Regions from separate parts of the Paenibacillus sp. FSL H3-0469 genome, predicted to be linked through region 2. Evidence: riboswitches for the same ligand, from Rfam matches in the RefSeq annotation. Region 2 holds a riboswitch; each other region holds the start of a gene.
What was found. A riboswitch is a leader RNA that binds a small molecule or an ion and turns the genes downstream of it on or off. The one in region 2 is predicted to bind cyclic di-AMP.
Positions count from the first base shown of each region.

Region 1: it holds a riboswitch for cyclic di-AMP, as region 2 does, so the genes downstream of both, NSS83_RS09345 (hypothetical protein) here and NSS83_RS04250 (APC family permease) in region 2, are expected to answer to the same signal.
Region 3: it holds a riboswitch for cyclic di-AMP, as region 2 does, so the genes downstream of both, NSS83_RS19950 (3D domain-containing protein) here and NSS83_RS04250 (APC family permease) in region 2, are expected to answer to the same signal.
Region 4: it holds a riboswitch for cyclic di-AMP, as region 2 does, so the genes downstream of both, NSS83_RS20305 (C40 family peptidase) here and NSS83_RS04250 (APC family permease) in region 2, are expected to answer to the same signal.

Region 1 covers NZ_CP150302.1:2,109,166-2,115,124, forward strand. The annotation lists gene NSS83_RS09335 (alpha-galactosidase) at 1-1,590, shown strand, start outside; gene NSS83_RS09340 (SPFH domain-containing protein) at 1,773-3,203, opposite strand; gene NSS83_RS09345 (hypothetical protein) at 3,222-3,776, opposite strand; cyclic di-AMP (ydaO/yuaA leader) riboswitch at 4,261-4,443, opposite strand; gene NSS83_RS09350 (TetR/AcrR family transcriptional regulator) at 5,056-5,682, shown strand; gene NSS83_RS09355 (MMPL family transporter) at 5,712-5,959, shown strand, end outside.
Region 2 covers NZ_CP150302.1:996,228-1,002,186, forward strand. The annotation lists gene NSS83_RS04240 (iron ABC transporter permease) at 1-806, opposite strand, end outside; gene NSS83_RS04245 (ABC transporter substrate-binding protein) at 959-2,008, opposite strand; gene NSS83_RS04250 (APC family permease) at 2,183-4,000, opposite strand; cyclic di-AMP (ydaO/yuaA leader) riboswitch at 4,129-4,289, opposite strand; gene NSS83_RS04255 (disulfide oxidoreductase) at 4,516-4,950, opposite strand; gene NSS83_RS04260 (DsbA family protein) at 4,947-5,711, opposite strand; gene NSS83_RS04265 (ATP-binding protein) at 5,805-5,959, opposite strand, start outside.
Region 3 covers NZ_CP150302.1:4,523,402-4,529,360, forward strand. The annotation lists gene NSS83_RS19940 (HD domain-containing protein) at 146-1,429, shown strand; gene NSS83_RS19945 (TatD family hydrolase) at 1,483-2,253, shown strand; cyclic di-AMP (ydaO/yuaA leader) riboswitch at 2,453-2,677, shown strand; gene NSS83_RS19950 (3D domain-containing protein) at 2,966-4,126, shown strand; gene rnmV (ribonuclease M5) at 4,288-4,839, shown strand; gene rsmA (16S rRNA (adenine(1518)-N(6)/adenine(1519)-N(6))-dimethyltransferase RsmA) at 4,836-5,720, shown strand; gene yabG (sporulation peptidase YabG) at 5,795-5,959, shown strand, end outside.
Region 4 covers NZ_CP150302.1:4,595,879-4,601,837, reverse strand. The annotation lists gene NSS83_RS20315 (M1 family aminopeptidase) at 1-1,816, shown strand, start outside; gene NSS83_RS20310 (hypothetical protein) at 1,826-2,659, shown strand; cyclic di-AMP (ydaO/yuaA leader) riboswitch at 2,872-3,010, shown strand; gene NSS83_RS20305 (C40 family peptidase) at 3,068-3,496, shown strand; cyclic di-AMP (ydaO/yuaA leader) riboswitch at 3,884-4,026, shown strand; gene NSS83_RS20300 (C40 family peptidase) at 4,031-4,522, shown strand; gene NSS83_RS20295 (GNAT family protein) at 4,804-5,289, shown strand; gene NSS83_RS20290 (cytochrome c) at 5,416-5,772, shown strand; gene NSS83_RS20285 (4a-hydroxytetrahydrobiopterin dehydratase) at 5,904-5,959, opposite strand, start outside.

The DNA of each region.
Region 1 (5,959 bases), 1.1 Mb from region 2:
CTTCTGCGCCCGGGTGCAGATGAAGACCAGGGTGATGTCTATGGCTTCAGCCTCGTCTACAGCGGCAGCTTCAGCGCTACTGCTGAGGTGGAGCAGTTCGGACAGACCCGTGTAAGCATCGGGATTAATCCGTTCGACTTCTCCTGGCTGCTGGAGCCGGGCCAATCCTTCCAGACCCCGGAGGCCGTGCTTGTCTATTCCAGCGAAGGCATCGGCGGCATGTCGCGCACCTATCACCGGCTGTACCGGACCCGGCTCTGCCGCGGTGTTCACCGTGATCAGGCCCGGCCGATTCTGGTCAACAACTGGGAGGCGACTTACTTCGACTTCAATGCGGACAAAATCGCAACCATCGCCAAAGCAGCAGGCCCGCTCGGCATTGAGCTATTCGTCCTTGACGACGGCTGGTTCGGCAGACGCGATAAGGACAACAGCTCGCTCGGCGACTGGTTCGAGGACCGCCGCAAGCTGCCTGAAGGTCTGGCGGATCTGGCAGACCGGGTCAATAAGGAAGGCGTACAGTTCGGTCTATGGGTAGAGCCGGAGATGGTTTCGCCGGATAGTGAGCTATACCGCAAGCACCCGGACTGGTGCCTGCATGCCGAGGGACGCCGCCGCACGGAAGGCCGCAACCAGCTGATCCTGGATCTCTCCCGCCCGGAGGTATGTGACTATCTGTATGAGACGCTAAGCGCGGTCTTTTCCAGTGCCCCGATCCGCTATATCAAGTGGGACATGAACCGTAACATGACCGAGATTGCATCAGTGAAGGCCGCCCCGGAGCGGCAAAAAGAAACCACCCACCGCTATATGCTCGGCCTGTATAATCTGCTGGAACGCCTGACCTCGCGCTTCCCTGACATTCTGTTCGAGAGCTGCTCCGGCGGCGGCGGCCGGTTCGATCCGGGCATGCTGTTCTATATGCCGCAGACCTGGACCAGCGACAACACCGATGCGGTGGAGCGCCTGGCGATTCAGTACGGCACTAGCATCGTCTATCCGGCCAGCAGCATGGGCGCGCATGTATCTGACGTTCCGAACCATCAGGTAGACCGCATTACTTCCCTCGCTACGCGCGGCGATGTGGCGATGAGCGGTAACTTCGGCTACGAGCTGGACCTCACCAGGTTCACCGAAGCCGAGAAGGACCTGGCCGCCCGGCAGATTGCCCAGTACAAGGAAATCCGCAAACTGGTGCAGCAAGGGGATATGTACCGTCTGCTAAGTCCGTTCGAGGGCAGCGGTGAGACCGCCTGGATGTTCGTCAGCGAGGACAAGACCGAGGCCTTCGTCGCTTACTTCCGTGTACTCGCGAGACCTAATCCGCCAATCTCGCGCCTTACGCTCAAGGGACTGAATCCGGAGCTGGATTACGTCATCGAGACCGGGGCTGCCGGCAGCAACGAGCATGTCCACGGCGGCGCTGAAGCTGCTGCGGCAGCTGGAGGCGATAGCTCCGGTCCGTTCCAGACGGCCTTTGACGGTACACCGCTCGGCGGCGACCGCCTGATGCGCATCGGCCTTGTAGTCTCCGACCTGCGCGGAGATTACGCAAGCTGCACTTACCGCCTGAGAGCGGTGCAGCGCTGATCTACAGCTTGCTTTTCATTATAAGGCTGCTGCTTCGTACAGCTTCGTACTGCTTAAGGCATACCACAGGCGTCAGCCTCCTTTTGGAGATTGACGCCTGTTTTTTTGGTGGAGAGATGCAGTCAGGAAGGCGGCTTTGCTGCCGGTTCATTAACTACTTACTACCTCCCCCTATTCCTCATCTACTCCTGTCCATGTTCATGATCCCGGCCAAATAACCCGCTGAGCGCCTCTGTTACGTCCATGCCGGTAAGTGTCTTGGTCAGCTCAGGCACCTGGGCCATGATTTTGGCGATATCGCCGGTAATTTTGTTCACGCCAGAGGAAGCGCCGTCCTGAGAGATGACCGTGATCTTGTCTACCTTGGCTAGCGGGGAGGCGATTTTCTCAGCCAGCTCCGGCAGGATTTTCAGAAATTCCACGGTCAGGGCAGCTTGAGTGAACTGTTTGTACGCCTCAGCCTTCTTCTGAAGTGCTCCCGCTTCCGCCGCTCCGGCGAGCTGTACGATCTCTGCATTCGCCTTCCCTTTTGCCAGCTCCGCCTCTGCTGTTGCCAGTCCGCGCTTGGTTGTGGTAGCTGCCTCGGCTTCCGCCTCCAGAATCTGCCGCTGCTTGGCGGCTTCTGCTCTCATGATCGTCGCCTGATTCTCCGCCTGGGCAGGCTTGATTACCGTCGCCTCCAGCTCCTTCTGCTTCAGCTCGACCTCAATCTCCCGGACTGTGCGGTTGGCTTCGGCCTCCATCTGAGTGATTTTCACCTGTTCCGTAACCAGTGACTGCTTGATCTTGTTCTGCTGCAATTCGTACGCCAGATCCGCTTGCGCCTTCTTCACCTCGGTCTCCAGCTTGAAATCCGCCTGCTTAATATTCAGCTCCTTCTCGAACAGGGATTCCTTCGCACGGGCGGCGGTTCCCGCTTCTATGGTCGCCTGATGGGCATTGGCTTTGGCAATGGAGGATTCCTTCTCCGCTTCGGCCTGCTTGATCTGAATGTCGCGTTCGGCTTCGGCCTTGGCAATACTGGCGTCGCGGCGGATACGCTCAATCTCGGGCACCCCCATATTGTCGATGTACCCTTTGTCGTCGGTAATCTTCTTGATGGTGAAGCTGACCACCTCCAGCCCCATTTTGTCGAGATCCTCTGAGCAGGTCTCCCGCATCTTGCTGTTGATTTCGTCTGGGGTCTTGAGTATGGATTCTACACTGAGCTGGCCGATGAGGCCGCGCAGATGACCCTCCACCGAATGCAAAATAATCGTCTCACGGTCCTCTTCCGGCCGGTCAATGAACTGTTCACTGGCAGTGAGAATCGCGGTTGGATCGCTTTTAATCTTAATTTGGGCGACTGCCTCCAGGTTCAGCTTGATGCCTTGACGAGAGAACATGGCCTGCGCCGGGATAACATCGAAGCTCATCAGCATCATGGAGATGGTTTTATTGTTCTGAAAGCCGGGGATGACGAACGTCCCGCCGCCCTGAACCACTCTTTTGCCGCCGAGACCGTATACGATCATGGCCTGATTGGGCGGAACCTTTTTATACGCGGTCACAATACTGGTTAACGCCAGCAGAATCACTACAACAATAGCTCCGGTTACATATAAAATTAACATTTGCTCCGACACTCCCCGTTAGTTATGTTCCATTTCCCGTTCGAACAGAGTGACCGCTGCGATCCCCTTATCCGTCTTCACAATAATCACCCGGTCGCCCCGCAGCAGCTGCTGGCCGGATTCCGCCCGCACGCCGATGGAGCGCATGGTCCCGTGCAGCACATACTTCATCTCTCCCACAGCCCCATCCGCTGCGGCGATGCTGATATACCCGAGCTGGCCGGCCGGATCATAATCCAGTTCACTCATACTGCTGTCATACCGGGTCATCACCCGTGCCAGCACGGTGTAGAGCAGAATGCCCGGCAGCAGGGCAATCAAAGTACAGACCAGCACTACGGCAAGCAATTGCATCCCGCTGTAATTGACAAGCATATACCCCGTGCCGCCCCAGACGGTGACAAACACCATCAACGGAAGAATCGGCAGGAAGCCCGGTCCACCCGCATCCCCGCCCCCGACATGCAGGTGGCCTGCCAGACCATGTCCATGAATGCTGCCGCTGAGGATAAGCAGGAGGCCCACCCAGAAGCAGACGATAAATACAGTAACGATGGTAACCCCTCCTTTCAATGTAATGTGATGATGCATTAGCTGACTATTTGGGTGATGCGGAAACAGACTAATGTGGTACATACAAGACTAATTCGTATTTAAATTGACTAATTAATGTTGTTATATGATTTAATTGTGCTTCTCTCCGTCACTATTTCCTTTAATTTTCACTTTAGGCTGCTTGGTTAGTAGGGGCTGAGACGCAACTTGGCATTGCCGGGATTCAGGTGCACTTGTGCTCTTCATTTGCTCGTTTAGCCAACATTGCCGGGATTCAGGTGCACTTGTGCTCTTCATCCTCCCACTTTCCTCTGCATTTGAGGGATTAATCCCTCTCATTTCCACCTCCAGCCCATTTTCAGCGCAATCTGAGGGATTAATCCCTCTCATTTCCGCATCCAGCCCATTTTCAGCGCAATTAGTGGGATTTATCCCTCTCCTGCACAACAAAAAGACCACAGCAGCAGGGCTCTCCGTGGTCGGTTAATCGATCATGGCGCTCATCCTCTCTCTTCGAGGCTTACGGGGTTAGCTGACGGATTCGGACAGCGAGATTGCCCTACCTCACCAGAGCCATAGTAGCACGCTGGCAAGGATTCACCCCGGGTACTCAGCAGCCCATCCTTAAGCCGCCTGCACCAGTTGGTTCCCCCGTTCCCGTTACGGAATTCAGCCATTTCAAGAACAGTGTCATTTCATTCGGTTGTTGATTGAATCTTACGCCTGCAGCCATTTAATGTAAAACCTCACGGATGACAAAAGAAGCCAAAATTGCTGTCCCTTCGCGAATGAAGGCGCATTCTTCAGCTCTGCTCTTATCCGCCCGGGGATTTGCTCGCGCTATCGTCTGTTTACACCAACATTACTCATCCTCTCACTTACTCACCTACTCACTTACTCACCTAGTCATCTACTCATCTACTCATCTACTCACCTACTCACCTACTCACCTACTCACCTACTCACCTACTCACCTACTCACCTACTCATCTACTCATCTACTCATCTACTCATCTACTCACCTACTCATCTACTCACCTACTCATCTACTCACCTACTCATCTACGTACCTACGCACTTACTCGCCTACTCCACCATTTCTCATTATCCTCACAATGACTTCCTCCTAACTCATCCCTCATCCCCCACCTTTTTTCTCCAGCTCATTATTACAAATTTAAAACATTCACACTTCCGTCACTCGATGCTCATTGTGCAATCTTTCCCTTTGAGCAATAATAGAATCTATAGATTCTATAGCGCCTTTAACTTTTGAAGAAAGGAGGAACGTTGAAATTTGAATTCGAAACTGAATTTGCGGGACAAAAAAAAGGAAGCCACCTCCTACGCCTTAGCCGTAGCGGCCTTCGAGCTTGCGCTTGAGCATGGCATGGACGGCTTCATTGTCGACGATGTTGTTCAGAAGGCCGGGTATTCCCGGCGGACTTTTGCGAATTACTTCTCCTGTAAAGAAGAGGCAGTCGCTGCCTACTTCATTGGCATTATTGCTGTCCAAGAGAAAGAGGAAGAAAATAACCCGCTGGCTGCTCTGCCGCCCGATGCTACACCGCTCGATGCCCTGTACAATCTGCTGAAGCTGCAATTCACCTCGGAGTTCCTGCATAAGCTGCGGCAGTTCGTCTCTTTGGCGAATCAGTATCCGTCTCTGGAGCCTTACATTCTCAATGTCTTTCGGCATTTGCAGATCACCGCCCAGGACACGCTGGAGCAGTTCACCCGTGGACGGTATGCCGATGGATATACCCACCTGCTGGTAGGTGCCGTCTATGGGGCCTTCGTGCCTATCTTGGACGGACGGCTGAATGTCATGCTGCCGGGCGAACAGCTGAGTGAAGGCTCCGATGCCATGCTGTTTGAACAATACCTGAATTCCATGTTTGCTTATTTACGCAACGGCTTCTAAATTCACAGATAAAGAGGAGAAACCATTACATGTCTACCTTTCTATACCGCTTAGGAAAATCTGCTTATGCCAAGCCTTGGGCCTTCATTGCAGTCTGGATCATTGTACTCGGAGTTGTAGGCACCCTGATTGGAGTCAACGGCATTCAATCCAGCTCTGAGATGAAAATTGAAGGCACTGAGTCGCAAAAAGTGCTGGATAAGCTGACAAAAGAGCTGCCCGCTGCTGCCGGAGGGCAGGCAAGCATCGCCTTCACTGCGCCGGAAGGAGAACGTCT
Region 2 (5,959 bases):
GCTCCGGCGAGGATGACGACAATAATCATCCCTGCAGTCTGTACCAGACCGGTGCGCTGTCCGAGACCCGCTGCAACATCTCTGCCCAGGCTCAGTAGCGTAATCGAACGCGACAGCATCAGCGCACCGATCAGGGCCGCCGCGACCCAAGGTGAGATTACCTGCAGCTGCTTCCAGCTCGCTCCGCCAACCCCCCCGGCCATCCAGAAGGCAATATCCTGGGAGAGGCTGAATAGGATCGCAATGCCCTGACTGACCGCCAGCAGCATGGCGCTTACTGCCGCACCGGCCAGGGTCAGCCGAAGCGGGGTCAATCCGCTATGGGAGAGCGAACCGATCCCGAATACCAGCAGTGAGGCCACAGCCGCTCCAAGGAAGCAGTACAGCATGATGTACGCGAAGGATAAGGTTGGCGCGAAGGCAAAAGCCAGGGCCAGTCCAACACCCGCTCCTGCATTAAGCCCGAGCAGCCCTGAATCCGCCAGCGGGTTGCGGGTCATCCCCTGCATAATCGCACCGGCAACGGCAAAACATGCGCCGACCAGCGCCCCTGCGGCAGCCCGGGGAATCCGCAGCTCCCGGATGACCTGATGCTGGGGCAGCTCCGGATTGAACCGGAATACCGCCTCCCATACAGTAGCCAGCCGGATATCCGCCGCACCAACCGATACGGATACCATCAGGCCGAAGACAATTGCTGCTATTCCCAGCACCAGAATAACAGCAGCAGCAAGCGGCCGCGACCTGACAGATGTTTTCCCTTCATCAGAAGGAGCTTGTAAAGCAGAATCTGTGGATGAAGCCATATGCCGTCTCCTTATCAGGATTATTAGGGAAATATAAATGATTATGATTCTCATTATCGCAAATATATGAATATTGTTCAACTTAAAAAAGAGGCAGGCTTCTATATCCTGAGGACATAAAAGCCTGCACATTTCTCCGGCCGGTAAAGAACCTATTTGACAAAACTGCTCAGAATATCATCGATGGTCTTAGAATTGGCTATAGGACCGCTGTAAAGCCAGCTGGTATCTTTGCCGAATTCATGAACATTCCCTGCCTTAACGGCTGGAATTCCCTTCCAGACCGCCCCATCTGTAATTTCTGCTCCGTCCGCCTTATCACTGTTCACCAGAATGATATGCTCTGCAGTCAGCTCTGACAATTTCTCAAGTGAAATCGGGTTCCACGGTGCTCTGGACTCCGCAGGAATATCGGTCACGAGATTCGGGAGCTTCACTCCAAGATCGCCATATAATACTGCACCGCTGCTGCGGGTCTCGTCCACGATGAAGAAATTCTTGGACACCAGCCACAGAACAGCTACCGAATCATCACCAATTGCCGCTGACACAGCCGCTTTGGCCGAAGCCGCTTTCTGGTCATAGTCTGCAATAGCCTTCTCAGCTTCTGGTGTTTTATTAAGCAGCTCACCGATTTTGAGCGTAGCCGCGCGCCAGTCACTGCTGACTTCGTCGCCCAGTACATAGGTTGGTGCGATTTTGTTCAGCTGGTCATAAAGACCGTTCTGAACCGAGCCTTCCGACTGGACGATGTGGAAATCAGGAGTGAAGCTGGTGACGGCTTCCAGCGGCAGGTCATAGCTGATCGGCGGAACATCCTTAAGCTCAGCATCGAGGTATTTCTGAGTACCATTCTTCGTAGACCATTGGGCAACCGGAGTCACGCCGAGTGCTACCAGATAATCTTCCAGATAAGAAGCAATGACACGCTGTGGGTTAGCGGGAACAGTCACCTTATGCCCCATCGCATCCGTTACGGTCTTCTCCACCGCAGGTGCGGCAGTTGCTGCAGGCACCGCAGTGGCATCCGCAGTGGCATCCGCAGTGGCTTCCACGGTTGCTGCAGGTGCAGTGCTTGCTCCACCGTTACTGCCTGCATTGCTATTATTATTTCCGCAAGCGGATAGCAGCAGTGTTGTAGTCATAAGTCCGGCCACCGCCAGCTTCCCGCTTCTTGATCCTTGCAGGTTGAACGAAAACATTGAATACCCCTCCTGTATGTTACCCTCATGATTGGCAAAAGCTCTGTTACTTTCTTCTTGTCTATACTGATGATATTGATTCTCATTCTCTATGTCAACCAATAACTTATAGTAACGGCAAAACGGCCGCCTCCGCAATAAGCAGAAACAGCCGTCTTCCTATAATCCTCTATATTATTTATGCAAATGGAAAGGAACCGTGGCGATGACAATGTCCTTCTGATTCATTAAATAAGAGCGGATGAACAAGCTGGTCTGATTATGCAGCACTGCCTGCCACCAATGCTTGGTCACGAATTGCGGAATCAGGACAGTAATATGATCCGTTGAAGAGGTCTTCCACTCTACTGTATCGATGAACTTCACCAGCGGGCGGATAATACTGCGGTAACGGGAGCGCAGGACGATCAGGCGAACTCCGGGGTTCCACTCCTCCCACTTTTGCTCCATCTTGTGAATCTCTTCTTCATCGAAGCCTACATATACAGCGACCACATTATCGGTCAAAGACTTCGCATAGCTGATCGAATGCAGTACAGCGCGGGTCACACCGGCGACAGGAACGACTACGGTGCTTCCTTTGATACAAGGCTTATCTGTTGCCGGACAGATTCGCAGCTGATCGGCAATATTCATATAATGGCGGTGAATCCGGTGGAACACGATAATGACGACCGGCAGGAAGATGAAAGCCATCCACACGCTGGAGAATTTGGTGATGATGAAGATCATGGTGATCGTTAATGTAGTTAGCATCCCGACCGTATTCACGGCGAACTTGCTCTGCCAGCCTTGCGGCTTCGTTCTGTACCATTGGACCATCATGCCAAGCTGCGATAGCGTGAACGGAATGAATACCCCTACTGCATATAATGGAATAAGTCCTTCTGTATTCCCGTGAAACGCCGCTACCAGCACTGCCGACATGACGCCGAGGAAAATAATACCGTTGGAGAAGCCGAGCCGGTCGCCGCGCACCATGAAGGCATGGGGCAGATATTTGTCTTTGGCGAACATGAACGCCAGCAGCGGGAAGGCTGAGTATGCCGTATTGGCTGCCAGGAACAGGATAACCGCCGTAATCCCCTGAATGAAGAAGTACAGCCCGCCCCGGCCGAAGGTAGACTCGGTAATCTGTGAGACCACGGTAGCCTTCTCATCAGGCATGATGCCGTACCAGTAAGCGAGCAGCGTAATGCCTGTGAACATCACCCCGAGAATGAGGCCCATGAGCATCAGCGTTTTGGCTGCATTTTTCTCCGCCGGCGCTTTGAAGTTTGGAATGGCATTGGAGACAGCCTCAACCCCGGTCAGAGCCGAACAGCCGGAGCTGAATGCCTTCAGCAGCAGAAACATACTCACGTTCGACACCGCCGAGCCAATCTCAGGAACCTGGGCATGAGCCCCGCCGGTTACATATTTGAAGATCCCTGCGATAATCAGCACGAAGATGGAGACGACGAACAGATAGACCGGGATAGCGATGAACGAAGCCGATTCGGTCACCCCGCGCAGGTTAACAATCGTTAAGAGCAAGATAACAGATACCGCTATGAGGACACTATGATTATGCAGATTTGGAAAAGCTGAAGTGATCGCATCCGTCCCCGCCGAGGCGCTTACCGCCACCGTCAGAATGTAATCCACCAGCAGAGAGCCGCCGGCCAATAAGCCGGTATGCACCCCCAGATTGCTTTTGGCGACAATGTACGCGCCCCCGCCCTGGGGATAAGCGAAGATCGTCTGCCGGTAGGATAAAATCAGAATAGCCAGCAGGCCCAATACGGCTAATGCAATTGGCAATGAGTACCAGATGGCGGTGAACCCGGCGGCCACCAGTACGATTAGAATTTGTTCTGTTCCGTAGGCTACAGACGAGAGCGCATCAGAAGACAGGACAGCCAGTGCTTTCACCTTGGATAACTTTTCATGATCGAGTTCGTTCGACTTCATCGGACGCCCGATCAATAGTCGTTTTACCTTGCTTACCATTGTAGTAACAGTTCCTCTCTTGGTTAAGTTGAAACGGGTTTCCCTGCGCTGTTTTCATAAGTGGATTTCATAAATGCAGGCACCAAAATAAGCATACGGAAATGATCCGCATGCCTTAGAGTGCATGGTCATTATCCCACTGCTGGCTTACGAGGTTAGCTGGCGGATTCGGACTGTGGTAGCCCTACGGTTACAGGCCCTGGCGGCCCGCTCCGATTCACCCCTTTTGGCCTTGGCCAAAGTGTGGTTCCCCCGTTTTTCCATCCGGAAAATTCAGCGCATATTCAACTTCTCACAAGGACTAATATTAAGCTACAACGCGTCTTCCGTAAAGCGTGGAAACAAATGAAAAAAGAATGAAAAGCACTCAAAACAACCAAATTCATCATCCGGTATGTCTTGATCTTTCATTCTCTTTCATTATCCCTTTAACACGTGATTTTACAGGGTTTTTGTATAATATTTTTTGCTAAAATTAAGGGCATTCTCTTCTCTTCCTTCTGCCCGTCAGCTACTTACTCTGCAGGCTCCTCTTTGCGTCCTGTCCAGAGCAGAATGGAGATTAAGGCAAAGGCTATAAGTGCAAGCAGAGGGACCGTTACAAATCCGAACCAATTCAGATAATCCTTGTTGCACGGTACGCCAATGGTGCAGGGAAGCACCTTGCTGAGCGCCGGAATTTTCTGCTCTGCATAATGATAAATAGAGATGCAGCCGCCGATCAGACTAAGAGGAAGCACATAAGGAATGATCCGCTTGTCCGCCCGGTAGGTGGCGATCCCCAGCAGGAACAACTGCGGGTACATGAAGATCCGCTGGAACCAGCACAGCTTGCACGGCTCGTAATGCAGGACCTCACTGAGATACAGGCTGCCCGCTACAGCTACCACACAGACGAACCAGGCCAAGTAGAGACAATTACGCCGGCAGAAGGCAGAGAAGGCGGTCATTGGGCGGCCCCTGCTCCCGCTGCTGCTGTTGCTGCCTGAATCTGGGCGTCAATCGCCTCCATATTGAAGGGCTCGTTCACCTTGATGCCGTTCACGTACAAGGATGGCGTATTCGTTACGCCCGTATCGGAGCCAAGCTGAATATCCCGGTCCAGTTCCTTCGCATAGGTGCGGTCATCAATATCCTTGCGCAGCAGGTCATAATCCACCGGCAGCTCCAGCTGCTTGGCGAGACTCACCATGAAGTCGGGCGTAGCCCACTCCTTGTCTTCATTCCCCTGGTTGGCATAGATCGCATCGAAGTATTTCCAGAACGCTTCCTGGTTCTGATGATACACCGATAGCGCTGCCAGGGAGGCCGTTCTGGAATCCTTGCCGATGAAGGCCAGATTCACGAAATAGAAGGCTGCTTTATTCTGATCTACATAACCTTGAACGATCTGCGGTTTGATCACACCGGTGAACTGGGCGCAAGCCGGACATTTGAAATCACCGAATTCCACAATTTTGACCGGAGCATCCTCCTTGCCGAGCCGCATCATTTCACTGTAATTGAAGGCAACCGGCTTACTGTCTGTGCCTGCAGGCGAAGAGTCCTTCGAAGCAAGCATGAATAAGCCTACAAAAATAATAACGACGATGGCCACCGTACTCACGATCAGAATTCTCGTTTTCTGCTTCTGCTGTTCCTGCTCTGCCCTGCGCTTCTCCTGCTTACTCATCTGGGGAGCCATGACATTGTTCTTTTTTGTTTTGCTCAAAGAGAGTTCCTTTCCGTCCTCAGGACTGTCGTGATAAAAGAATAGTTACTTTCAAAGTATATAATGTTAACTCTCTTGTTGGCAATCGCTGTCTTATACGGCTTCATTCTCCTCTGCTGACTCCCCGCCTCCTGTATCCTTGCCGAAAAACACCTCCGGGGAATGCTCCTGTGACTGCAGCTTAATTCTGAAGAAGAACTGTGTGCCGCCCCCTTCTGCCGGTTCTGCCCAGATCTCTCCTTGCATCA
Region 3 (5,959 bases), 3.5 Mb from region 2:
GAGACTACATTTATTCCGCGTTTGACCGGGCAAATCACTCTAAAATTGCTTATGAAGATGTTTGTCGATTTGGCAGTGTACGAATCGCTAATATTCGACAAAGAGCGACAATATATTATATAAAACAAGAAAAGGAGATGATTTCATGAAGCAACCGCTGTCAGAAGAGAAGGTATTTAAGGACCCGGTTCACAACTATATCCACGTACAGGACACTATTATCTGGCGACTGATCAATACTATGGAGTTCCAGCGACTGCGGCGCATCCGGCAGCTGGGCACCTCCTATTTGACCTTTCACGGGGCGGAACACAGCCGGTTCTCCCATTCTCTGGGGGTATATGAGATTACGCGGAGGATTATTTCCCAGTTTGAACGGAGCGGCTACAAGGATTGGATGCCAGAGGAGAGACTGCTTACCCTGTGTGCGGCATTGCTGCATGATTTGGGGCATGGCCCCTTTTCCCATTCTATAGAAGAAGCTTTCGAAATGGATCATGAAGACTGGACCTGCCGTATCATTCTGGAGGATACTGAGATCACTGCTATTCTGCGTGATGTGGCTGAAGATTTCCCCGGTAAAGTGGCCTCGGTCATCTCCAAAACCTATGAACATGAAATTGTTGTCAATTTGGTGTCGGGACCGCTCGATGCTGACCGGATGGATTATCTGCTCCGGGATGCATATTATACAGGGGTGAATTATGGAACCATAGACATCGACCGGATTCTGCGGATGTTGCGTCCTTATGACGGCCGGGTGGTTGTGAAGGAATCGGGGATGCATGCGATTGAGGATTATCTGATGTCGCGGTATCAGATGTACTGGCAGGTCTATTTCCATCCGGTAACCCGCAGCTCGGAGATTATTCTCAGACAGATTCTCCGCCGGGCCAAGGAGCTGGTGCAGCAGCAGCATGCCTTCCGCTTCATGATCGAGCCCTTAAGCGATCTGTTCAGCGGAGAGGTAACGGTAGGGCAGTATCTGCTGCTGGATGAAGCCTTGATGCAGACTGCCTTCATGCAGTGGACGCTTGAGGAGGATGCCATCCTGAGCGACTTGTGCAGCCGGTTTATCCATCGTAAACTGTATAAATATGTGGAGATGGAGCATTTGGATTCTGACATGATTGGCGAAATCCGCCGCAGCTTCGCCGGTGCGGGACTCCGGCCCGATTATGACCTGGAAATTGATTATCCCACCGATCTTCCCTATGATGTATTCCGTCCGGGAGACGGCTTTGACAGCAAGCAGATCCTGCTTCTGGACAAGCATGAGCGGCTGAGGGAAATCTCCGAGGTCTCGGATATTGTACGCTCCATCAGCGGTATTCACCGCGGCAGACACCATCTGTATTTTCCGCAGGACAGGCTGCAGAAAGCCCTTCCACAGCTGCCGCCATCCATCGCAGAGATTTTTGCCAAATAACCAATCAAGCTTGGAATTATAGATACAATAACAGGCCGAAAGGATGTAATGTAATGCAGTTATTCGACACCCATACCCATCTCGATGCTCCACAATTCGACGAAGACCGCGAAGAGGTCATTGCCAGGGCACTGGAAGCCGGCGTCAGCAAGATGATCAACATTGGCTTTAACCGGGACACGATACCGACCACCATGCAGCTTGCCGAGAAATATGATTATATTTATGCAGCTGTTGGCTGGCATCCCCAGGATGCCATCACGATGAAGGACGGAGACCTGGAATGGATCGCTTCCTTATGCGCTCATCCCAAGGTGGTTGCCATCGGTGAGATCGGGCTGGATTACTACTGGGACACCTCTCCTAAGGATGTACAGCATGAAGTATTCCGCAAGCAGATCGGGCTGGCCCGTGAGCTGAAGATGCCGATCTGTATTCATAACCGCGATGCTCATGAAGATGTGATCCGCATCCTCCGCGAGGAGAAGGCGGGCGAGGTTGGCGGTGTAATGCACTCCTTCTCCGGCAGCTGGGAAAGTGCCAAGATGTGTCTTGATTTGGGCTTCCATCTTTCTTTTGGAGGACCGGTTACGTTCAAGAATGCACGGGTGCCTAAAGAGGTGCTTGCCCAGACTCCGCTGGACCGGCTGTTGATCGAAACCGACTCCCCTTATCTGACTCCGCACCCCTTCCGGGGCAAGCGAAATGAGACCGCTCATGTGAGGCTGGTAGCGGAGGCGGCCGCGGCAATAAAAGGGATTGAATTACAGGAATTGGCGGAAATTACGTATGCGAACGCACTGGAACGATTTGGTATACTCTGAAAACGGGAGTAAATGCGGTGAAAAATGAAGTATAGCGGATATATTAAACTTTTATAACGGAAAAACGGTCGATTATTACAATATTTTAATCATTTTTTTACGTAAACGTGGTTGAATCGTCCTTTACAACATGTATCAAAACAGGATATCATCTTTTCAGTGCAGTGAGCTGTTGTAACTGTGACAGTCACTAATTTCATGGATCGTCTCGCTGAGTCTCCGGATATGGAGAATGGGGGAACCAATAATGCTCTGCCGCATGAACGTAGTACAAATGCAGAATTGCCGCAGGCATTGTTTGATTTCTTTACGTGGTCTTGGGGTGAATTTGAGGGCAACCGCCGTGAGCGGGTGACCTGAGATAGGGCGTCTCTCTTATGTCCGAACCCGACAGCTAACCCCGTAAGCGCAAGTAAGAGAGGAAACCTCGTGCATAAGCATTCCGACGTATTCGATACCGGGAAGCCACGAAAGAGTCCTCTATGAACTCTTTTTTAGGCTTCTTTTGTTTTGAATAATGAGAATGCTCCCGGCATACTGTTATATAACAGATCTCCGGAGTAACTATGCCGAGCAGGCGATCCATGAGCAGGAAACGCTGAAGCAAGTGCGGGCGTATCCTGTTGCAAACTCAAACCTAGTTTCGTCAGAAGTGATACAGTCTACCTTGATATAACTTGGACGACGGGGCTATGTAAGGAGGATGGAAAGAGTGGGCGTATTCCAACCAGAGGTATCCCATGATTCGCAATCATCCAGCAGGTCTTTCGCATTACGGTTGAAGCAAGTAAATCCCCGCGTAGTTTTACTTGCCGGTGTGGCATCGATTGTTATCGCACTGTTAATACTGCTGTACGTACACGGTCAGAGCAAGAAAGAAATTACTCTAGTAATAGACGGACAGGTACAGACACTGGAGACGCGGGAAACGCTGTTCAGTGATGTGCTGGCTAAGGAACAGATTTCGCTGCAGGCGCATGATGAATTATCTATTGGCCTTAGTGATGAAATAAAAGACGGCGACCGTATCGTGATTAACACTGCGCAAAAGTTCGCTCTTACCGTAGACGGAAAGACCGAGACGTTATTTACGACCGAGGATACCATTGGTCAGGCCATCGGCAAGCTGGGCTACAGCCTCGAAGGCTTAGACAAGATTTACCCTTCGCTAGAAACCGCAGTATCTGCAGACATGGAAATCAAAATTGTCCGGATTAACAAGCATGTGGTTCAACGGACAACTAATTTGCCTTTCCGGGTCATTAAGACAGCAGACCCCTCATTGACTAAGGGAACCGTAAGAGTAGCGCAGGCAGGTAAGCCTGGCGTAATGATCCAGCACATCGAGAAGATCTATCAAGATGGCGAGCTGGCATCCATGCGCATGATCGGCAAGGAAGTACAGACGGTTACCAAGGACAAAGTCATTGCCATTGGAACCAAGCCGCTTCCTAAGCCCGTTGTAGTTACTGCCAAAGTCTCCAAACCTGTAACAACCTCCAAGTCATCTAAAGCCAGCGCAAAGGCCAGCAATGTTACCAGTAAGGCTGGTGTGGATTTTGAGTACAAAAGAATGATCAAAAACGTATCCATGACTGCGTATTCGTCGCAGGAACCGGGTATTGGAACACGTACTGCCTCCGGCACACGCGTAACGGAAGGCCGCACTATAGCTGTAGATCCTAGTGTTATACCAATTGGCTGGTGGGTGTACATTGAAGGATTAGGGTTTCGCCGAGCAGAGGATACCGGCGGTGCCATCAAAGGCAACAAGGTGGATGTCTATTACGATTCACTGAGTCATGCCCGTAATTTCGGCCGCAAGTCGCGCACACTTTATGTGATCGGACCTGTGAAGCCGGAGCTGAACTAAACGTAATGCCTTTTGCAAATTAGCGGTTAATACGATATAGTGAGGGAAGCACTTACGGAATTTTTGAGAGCTGCCGCTCATCACTTATACATTCTTTAGCCAAAAAGAAGGGGAGCGAATCCTCTTCTTTTTGCGTTCTGGAGTAAGGAGTAAAAATATTTATGATTAAAGAGCTAATTGTAGTTGAAGGGAAAAGCGATACCGTTGCCGTTAAGCGGGCGGTAGAGGCCGATACGATTGAAACCGGGGGTTCGGCAGTGGATAGCAGGGTCATTGCCAAGATCAGGCTGGCCATGGAGCGCCGGGGTGTAATCATTCTTACCGACCCGGATCATGCCGGAGAGCGAATCCGCAAAATTGTTGCGGCCAAGGTGCCGGGCTGCAAGCATGCCTTCATCCCGGAGAAGGATGCCACCCGCAAAGGCGATATCGGAATAGAGAATGCTTCGCCTGAAGCTATCCGCCATGCGCTGGAGCACGTACATACCTCCTTCGAGGGGGCACCGGCTATCATCGGGCTGGATGAGCTTATGACCGCAGGTCTAATGGTGCATCCCCGGGCGGCTGAGCGCAGAATGCAGCTTGGCAATCTGCTCGGTATCGGTTATTGCAATGGCAAGCAGCTGTACAAACGTCTGGCGATGTTCGGCATTACCCGCGAAGAATTCGCGCAAGCCCTCGCCCAAATTGATCAGGGAGGCATCACTTCATGAGCGGTATCGACAATATCTCGTCCCCAACAAGAACCAAAGCGATAATTCAGCGTTACGGCTTCTCCTTTAAAAAAAGCCTGGGCCAGAACTTTCTGATTGATCAGAATATTCTGGATAAAATCGTGGATGCCGCCGGTCTGGACAGCACAGCCGGTGCGCTTGAGATTGGGCCGGGGATCGGAGCACTGACGGAACGGCTGGCGATGACGGCCGGGGCTGTCACAGCGGTAGAGATTGACCGCAGGCTGATTCCGATTCTTAGAGATGTCCTGTCGCCATACTCCCATGTGAAGATCCGTAATGACGATGTACTGAAGGTGAATCTGCAGGAGCTGTTCGCTGAGGATTTCGCGGGCAGGGAGCGGGTTAGTGTCGTAGCTAACCTGCCGTATTATGTGACTACACCCATCCTCATGAAGCTGCTGGAGGAGAAGCTGCCGCTGGATAATATCGTAGTCATGATCCAAAAGGAGGTTGCTGAGCGTATGGCGGCCTCTCCAGGCGGCAAGGAGTACGGCAGCCTGAGTATTGCCGTCCAGTATTACAGCGAGCCTGAGCTGGTCTGTATGGTGCCGCGTACGGTGTTCATCCCGCAGCCGAACGTGGAATCGGCTGTGATCCGGCTGAAGGTCAGAGAACGTCCTCCGGTGGAGGTAGCGGACGAGAAGCATTTCTTTGGTGTGGTTCAAGCCTCATTCACCCAACGGCGCAAGACAATTGCCAATAATCTTAAGGCCCGCTTCTTCCCGGAAGAAGGGCGTGAGCGCCTGGAGGCGCTGCTCTCCGAAGCCGGAATTGAACCGTCGCGGCGCGGTGAGACGCTTAGCATTGAAGAGTATGCGAGGCTCAGTGCGGTTCTTCTGGCCGCAGGCATCGCATAGAATACAGAAAACCCTCCCGGCGGATGAACCAACCGGGGCCTTTGCCCATAACATGGGGTAGAGGTGGTGTTGTGATGAATCTAGGAGACTTGGTCATTCGTAAATCCTATGGCGGCGATGTGACCTTCCGGGTAGACAATATATTGCAGAATAGAGCAGTCATTAAAGGCACGGAGTTCCGTCTGCTGGCGGATTCTCCGCTGGAGGATCTGGTTCAGGTGCCTCCTACAAGGGTTACC
Region 4 (5,959 bases), 3.6 Mb from region 2:
GGAGACAGAAGCTTTAAGCCAGCGCGTGGTTGAATATCACCTGGATGTGGAGCTCCTGCCCGATAAGGAGACCCTGGTCGCCTCCGAGACGCTTACCTGGACCCACCCGGGTGCAAAGCCGGTTCAGGAGCTCTACTTTCATCTGTATCCCAATGCATTCGCATCCGCCAGCACCACCTTCATGAAGGAGTCCGGAGGTACGCTTCGCGGTGACACCATGCCTGCAGGAGGTTACGGGAGCATTACGCTGACAGATTTACGGACCTCCGAGGGTGTCTCGCTGATGCAGCGCACACAATACGTGCAGCCGGACGACGGCAATGTCAATGACAGAACACTGCTCAAGGTCCATCTGCCGCAGCCGGTGAACGGCGGTGAGAGCGTGACGGTAAGGCTTAAATTTGAGGTCAAGCTGCCCAAAATTTTCGCCCGGATGGGAACCGCTGACGACTTCGTGATGGCCGGCCAGTGGTTTCCGAAGCTTAGCGTCTACGAGCCTGCCGGCAGAAGAGGACTCAAGGAAGAAGGCTGGAACCTGCATCAATACCACGGCAACTCCGAGTTCTACAGTGATTTTGGGATTTACAATGTAGCGATTTCTGTCCCGCCCGAGTATAAGGTCGCCGCAACCGGGTTTCCGGTGAGGGACGCCAAGGTTGTAAAGGGGCGCAAGATCTATCAATTCTATGCAGATGACGTCCACGACTTCGCCTGGGCGGCATCGCCTGATTTCGTGGTTGCGGAGAAGGCTTTCTCCGCCCCGCAGGTGCCCGGGGTGAAGATTAAGCTCTATTTGGACCCGCTGCACAAGCATCTCCAGGAACGTTACTTCCAGGCGGCTGAGGCTGCACTGACGGCATTCAGCAAGTGGTACGGCCCTTATCCCTACTCAACCTTGTCGATTGTTGTCCCGCCGGAGTCCGGCAACGGAGCCGGAGGAATGGAGTATCCGACCCTGATTACCGCCTTCGGCGCCACGGATACTTCACCAGGCACTTCCCTGGAGCGCACAATCATCCACGAGATCGGGCACCAGTATTTCTACGGTCTGGTGGCCAGTAATGAATTCGAAGAAGCCTGGCTTGATGAGAGCTTTACCTCTTATGCCGAAGACCGGCTGATGGAACAGGAATATGGTGTTGTCTCTAGCCTCCCGCTGCAGTCCAGCCTGGTGTCCTCCTCACAGCCCCTTAAGCTGGAGACCTGGAAATATACTGGTGATGATGCCTACACACGCAATGTGTACATTCGCGGCAAGCTGGTGCTGAAGGATATCGAACGGATCGCGGGGACCAAGAATATGGATGCCATCCTCGCCGCTTATGCCCGCAAATACCGCTTCCAGCATCCGTCCACCGCCGACTTCCAGAAGGTTGTGGAGAAAGTGACCAAGCAATCCTGGCAGACTTATTTTGAACGGTATGTCTATAGCGGGGGTGCACCCGACTTCGCAGTTGATGATATCAGGCTCACGGTCAAACCGGACAACAGCGATGGCGGGGGCAGCCGCTATAGCGCTGTGGTCGATGTAAGCAATAAGGGCAGCCTGTACCCCGATGTTCCCGTTAAATTCACCTTCGCAGACGGGTACACTGTGCAGCAATACTGGAATGGCGAGGGTAAGGCAACCTCCTTTGAGTTAGCATATAAAGCGCCGCTGGTCTCCGCAGAGATCGATCCGGGGCATTCCATTCTGCTGGAGAGCAGGCATCTAAATAATTTCAGAATGGCGGAGCTCGAGCCGCGTACACTCTCCCGCTGGACGCTTAGCGCATCTGCTCTGCTTGAAACCCTGCTCGGAACTCTTGTCTGGTGAGGTGAAGGAATGGTGAAAAGTTCAATTGCCCGCGGTTGGATCAGCATGAAAGAGCAGTTCTATATACTGATTCTGCTATTTATCTACCGGCTGTTCTGGGGATATTTCCTGTACAAATTCATTAAAAGCGCGGTTGTCCCTGTCCTGCTCCGCTACCCGGATGCAAATGCCGGCGGCAGCGGAATAGGCAGGCTGCTGTATTATATCGAAGGGCAGACCGCGCTGCACACCGACCCTGCCGTCCAGCACTGGCTATGGATGCTGCTGGCGCTGACAGTGCTAAGGCTGCTGGTGACTCCCTTTATCCGTGCAGGGCTGCTGCACGAGCTTCACCAGGAGCGCGACGGAGCGCGGGGACTGTTCTTTTTTCCCGGAATGAGAAAATATGGGCTGCCGGTGCTGATGTTCAGCCTCGCTGAATGGGCGCTAACCCTCCTGCCGCTCTATTGGCTGCTTCCGCGTATGTACCGTCATCTGCTCAGCGGCGTTCTCGATGTACAGCTCCTGCTCAGGCTGGTGCCTTATGTAATGGGCTGGCTGCTCTATCTCTTCCTTGTCCGCAAGCTTCTGCTCTATATGCAGTTCGGCTATACCGCAGGTACCGGCATGTTCTCCTCGCTGCTAATCTGCCTGAAGGTGCTGATGCCTTCGATCGGTATTTCCGTCATTCTGGGGGCGGGAAGCCTGGCCGTAATTCTGCTCTGCAGCGCCTCTGCTCTGTTCTATCCCGGATTGCCGGCACTTATGCTCCGCCAGGCAGCTCCGCTGCCCTCCACGCTGTTGAATATGTGGGGAATCGCTGCCCAGTATCACCTCTGGTCCAGTAAATCATTTCCACAATAATAAGCTGCTGAAGCGGCATACTAAAGAGAGTCACAGCCCCTTATCAGGGAGCAGGACTCTTTTTTGCTTGAACCGGAGGACAAAAGCATTTGCAAAAGGCTAAATCCTCTGATACAATGATGGCTGTACTAGTAGTAACAAACTTGTAATATTTAAAGCAAAATCTTCCGTAACTATTGCAATTTAATCAATGCCGATAAGTCACTGTTCTGGTGCACAAAACGCCGAATTCCCTGCACCGGGAAGTGGGGGAACCATATTTTGGGTGAATTGATCTCGCTTTAGAGGGGTCATAGGGGAACCTTCTACCGAATCCTTAAGCTAACCTCGCAGGCCCTGGAAGGAGTACATCTTTTGATTAGTCAGAATTTCAAGAAAAAATGCACCGCAGCAGCACTAGGTCTTGTGATGGTATTCACACTCGGAGCAGGCAGTGCCTTCGCAGATTCCAAAATGGATACTGTGATTTCAAAAACCATTGGGACATCTTATAAAACCGGGGGCACAACCACCAGCGGCTTCGACTGTTCCGGATTTACCAAGTATGTATTCAAAAATGTCGGGCTTACCTTGCCCCGTACCTCCAAAGCACAGTACAAAGTTGGAACAAGTGTATCCAAGAGCAATCTGCGTTCCGGTGATCTCGTGTTCTTCAATACCCTGGGTAATGGAGTGTCCCATGTCGGTATTTATGTTGGAAACGGGAAGTTCGCACAGTCCTCAAGTTCACGTGGTGTAACCATCAGTTCGATGAGCCAGTCCTACTGGGCCAACCGTTACGTTGGCGCCAAACGAGTAATGAGCACAACAGCCTACCAAGCTGTCGCTTACGATTGAACCCTTGAAGCATACCCCGAATATTTCCGCCTCTAACAACTAAATGTAACTTATACGAGCCCGGGATGATTATTGCCGTAATCATTTCCGGGTTTTTCCTTTTCCTTATTCTACCTTTTACCCGAATCCACAGCCTTGAAACAGCATTTTATTGCAAAAACAAAGAAAAAATCATATAAAATAATCCCTGCGCATAGATATGAGTCTTTCGAAAGGGCTATAACTCTAAAAAACAGCAAAAAAGATGCATTAATATGTTATAAGTGATTGCCAAGCGCATTAGTCTTTGTTACAATTATCGCAGTGAGCTTTTAGTAACATTTTTGTAATTATTGAATCGCTTTTAACAAAGGTTTTGTCATGTATTGAATGAACCGCTAATCCTAATCAACAGTCGTGCCGAGTTCCCTAATGAATTAGGGAAACGGGGGAACCACTTTGGGTGAATTGACCTCCTATTCTAAGAGGGGTCATAGGGGACCTTCAACCGAACCCTTAAGCTAACCTCGTAGGCATTGGAAGGGGTATTTACTTTTGAAGAAGAAGCTAGCAGCCGCAGTACTAAGCTTGTCCATTATCTTCACCATCGGAGCAGGAAGCGCTTTCGCGGATTCCAAAATGGATAAAGTGATTGACAAAGCCATCGGAACCAAATACGTGTCCGGCGGTACATCAACTAACGGGTTTGATTGCTCCGGATTTACAATGTATGTTTTTGATAAGATCGGCATTAACCTGCCCCATCAATCCGGCTCCCAGTATCAGATGGGCACTGCCGTGTCCCGTGACGAGATGAGACCGGGCGATCTTGTATTCTTTAATACCAATGGTAAAGGCGTGTCTCATGTCGGTGTTTATGTCGGTGACGGCGAATTCGCCCATGCCTCTTCCTCACGTGGTGTAACCATCAGTTCGCTGAGTGACAGCTATTACGTCAACCGTTACGTTGGCGCCAAACGAATCATGAGTACAGATGCTTACAAGAATGTAGCTTCGGATTCCCAAGACAATGATGATGTACAATAATCCTTTGTAACCAAACGCTCTTTTCCGAGATTTTTGCCGAAATCTTGGAGAAGGGCTTTTTTTTGTCTATAAAATTACTTACCCGCCTCTATATTTGTAAAACACCGATTCTGAACTTTCGGAAAATAATTATTGGCGTTTGTCAAGTTTCTGCATTTCCGCAAGGAATTTGCGTCGAAACTAGCCGTTTTTGTATATAATTAATATTAAGAACAAGCAGAAACGGCTTTGCCGCCTCTTTAAAGGATGGTACCGTTTCGTCTGGAAGGAGGCCTCGCCTAATGATAAGCTCCCCGCTAACCTTTTATGTGGTGCCTATGGAGCCGCAGCATGCCGCTGAGATCTGTGAGTGGAGCTACAAGCCTCCGTATAATATTTACGGCTGGATGTCCTGGGAGCAGATGCAGGCGCTGGGCGTGGAGTTCGGAGACCCGCAGCTGCGAAGTGAGCAATATGTATCTGTAGTGAACGGACAGGGGGATCTGTGCGGCTTCGCCCAGCTCTTTCCGATGGAGGGGGTAGTCCGGCTTGGTGTTGGAATGCGGCCCGAGCTGTGCGGTCACGGCATGGGGCATCTGTTCATGAAAGCTATTGTTCAGGCAGCACGGGCGCGTTACCCGGAGCGTGAGATCGACCTGGAGGTGCTGACCTGGAACCAGCGCGCCATCCGCGCTTACCAGAAATGCGGGTTCACTATAACGGATACCTATGAACGCCGCACTCCGACCGGCAATAAGCCTTTTTATTGCATGGTCTATGAGGAATAGCACCGGAAACAGATTGTTTTGCAAAAAATGGATCATTTGTGTTCATTTTTTTGACACACATACTATGATAACGCTTCACCATCCGCTATAATGGAGTCAGCAGCTTACATGGAGGGACGGATGCAGATGCAGAAATGGATCATGAGCGGTTTGTTTTTTGCCGCCTGTGCCTTTGCAGTAATCTTAATGTTTACCTTACCCGGTAAATCCGAGGTAGCCGAACAGAACAAGCCGACTATGCCGGAAGTTGTGCTGGACGCTGCGGGCGCAGAAGCCACAGTGAAGGCCAATTGTATCTCCTGCCACGGTGACCAGCTTCAGGGCGGGGCGGGACCCAGCCTGCAGCAGGAAGGCGCTTCGCATGACGCAGCTCAGATTTACAGCATAGTCACCAAGGGCCGCGGACAGATGCCTTCCTTCAAAGACAGGCTGGCCCCTGAAGAGATTGCCAATGTAGCTCTATGGCTGGCGGAGAAGAAATAATCCGCATCCTGTACTAACACCATGCTCCTCATTCCAAATGTATAATGCCCGTGACTAGGATAACGAATGATCCTTGCACGGGCATTTCTATTATTCAGATATTCCTGTTGTCTTCATAGGGGCCTTGTCCTCTAGCGGGTCTTCTCGAATGCCTCATTAAATTCATGCGCCTGGCGGAGATCAAGCT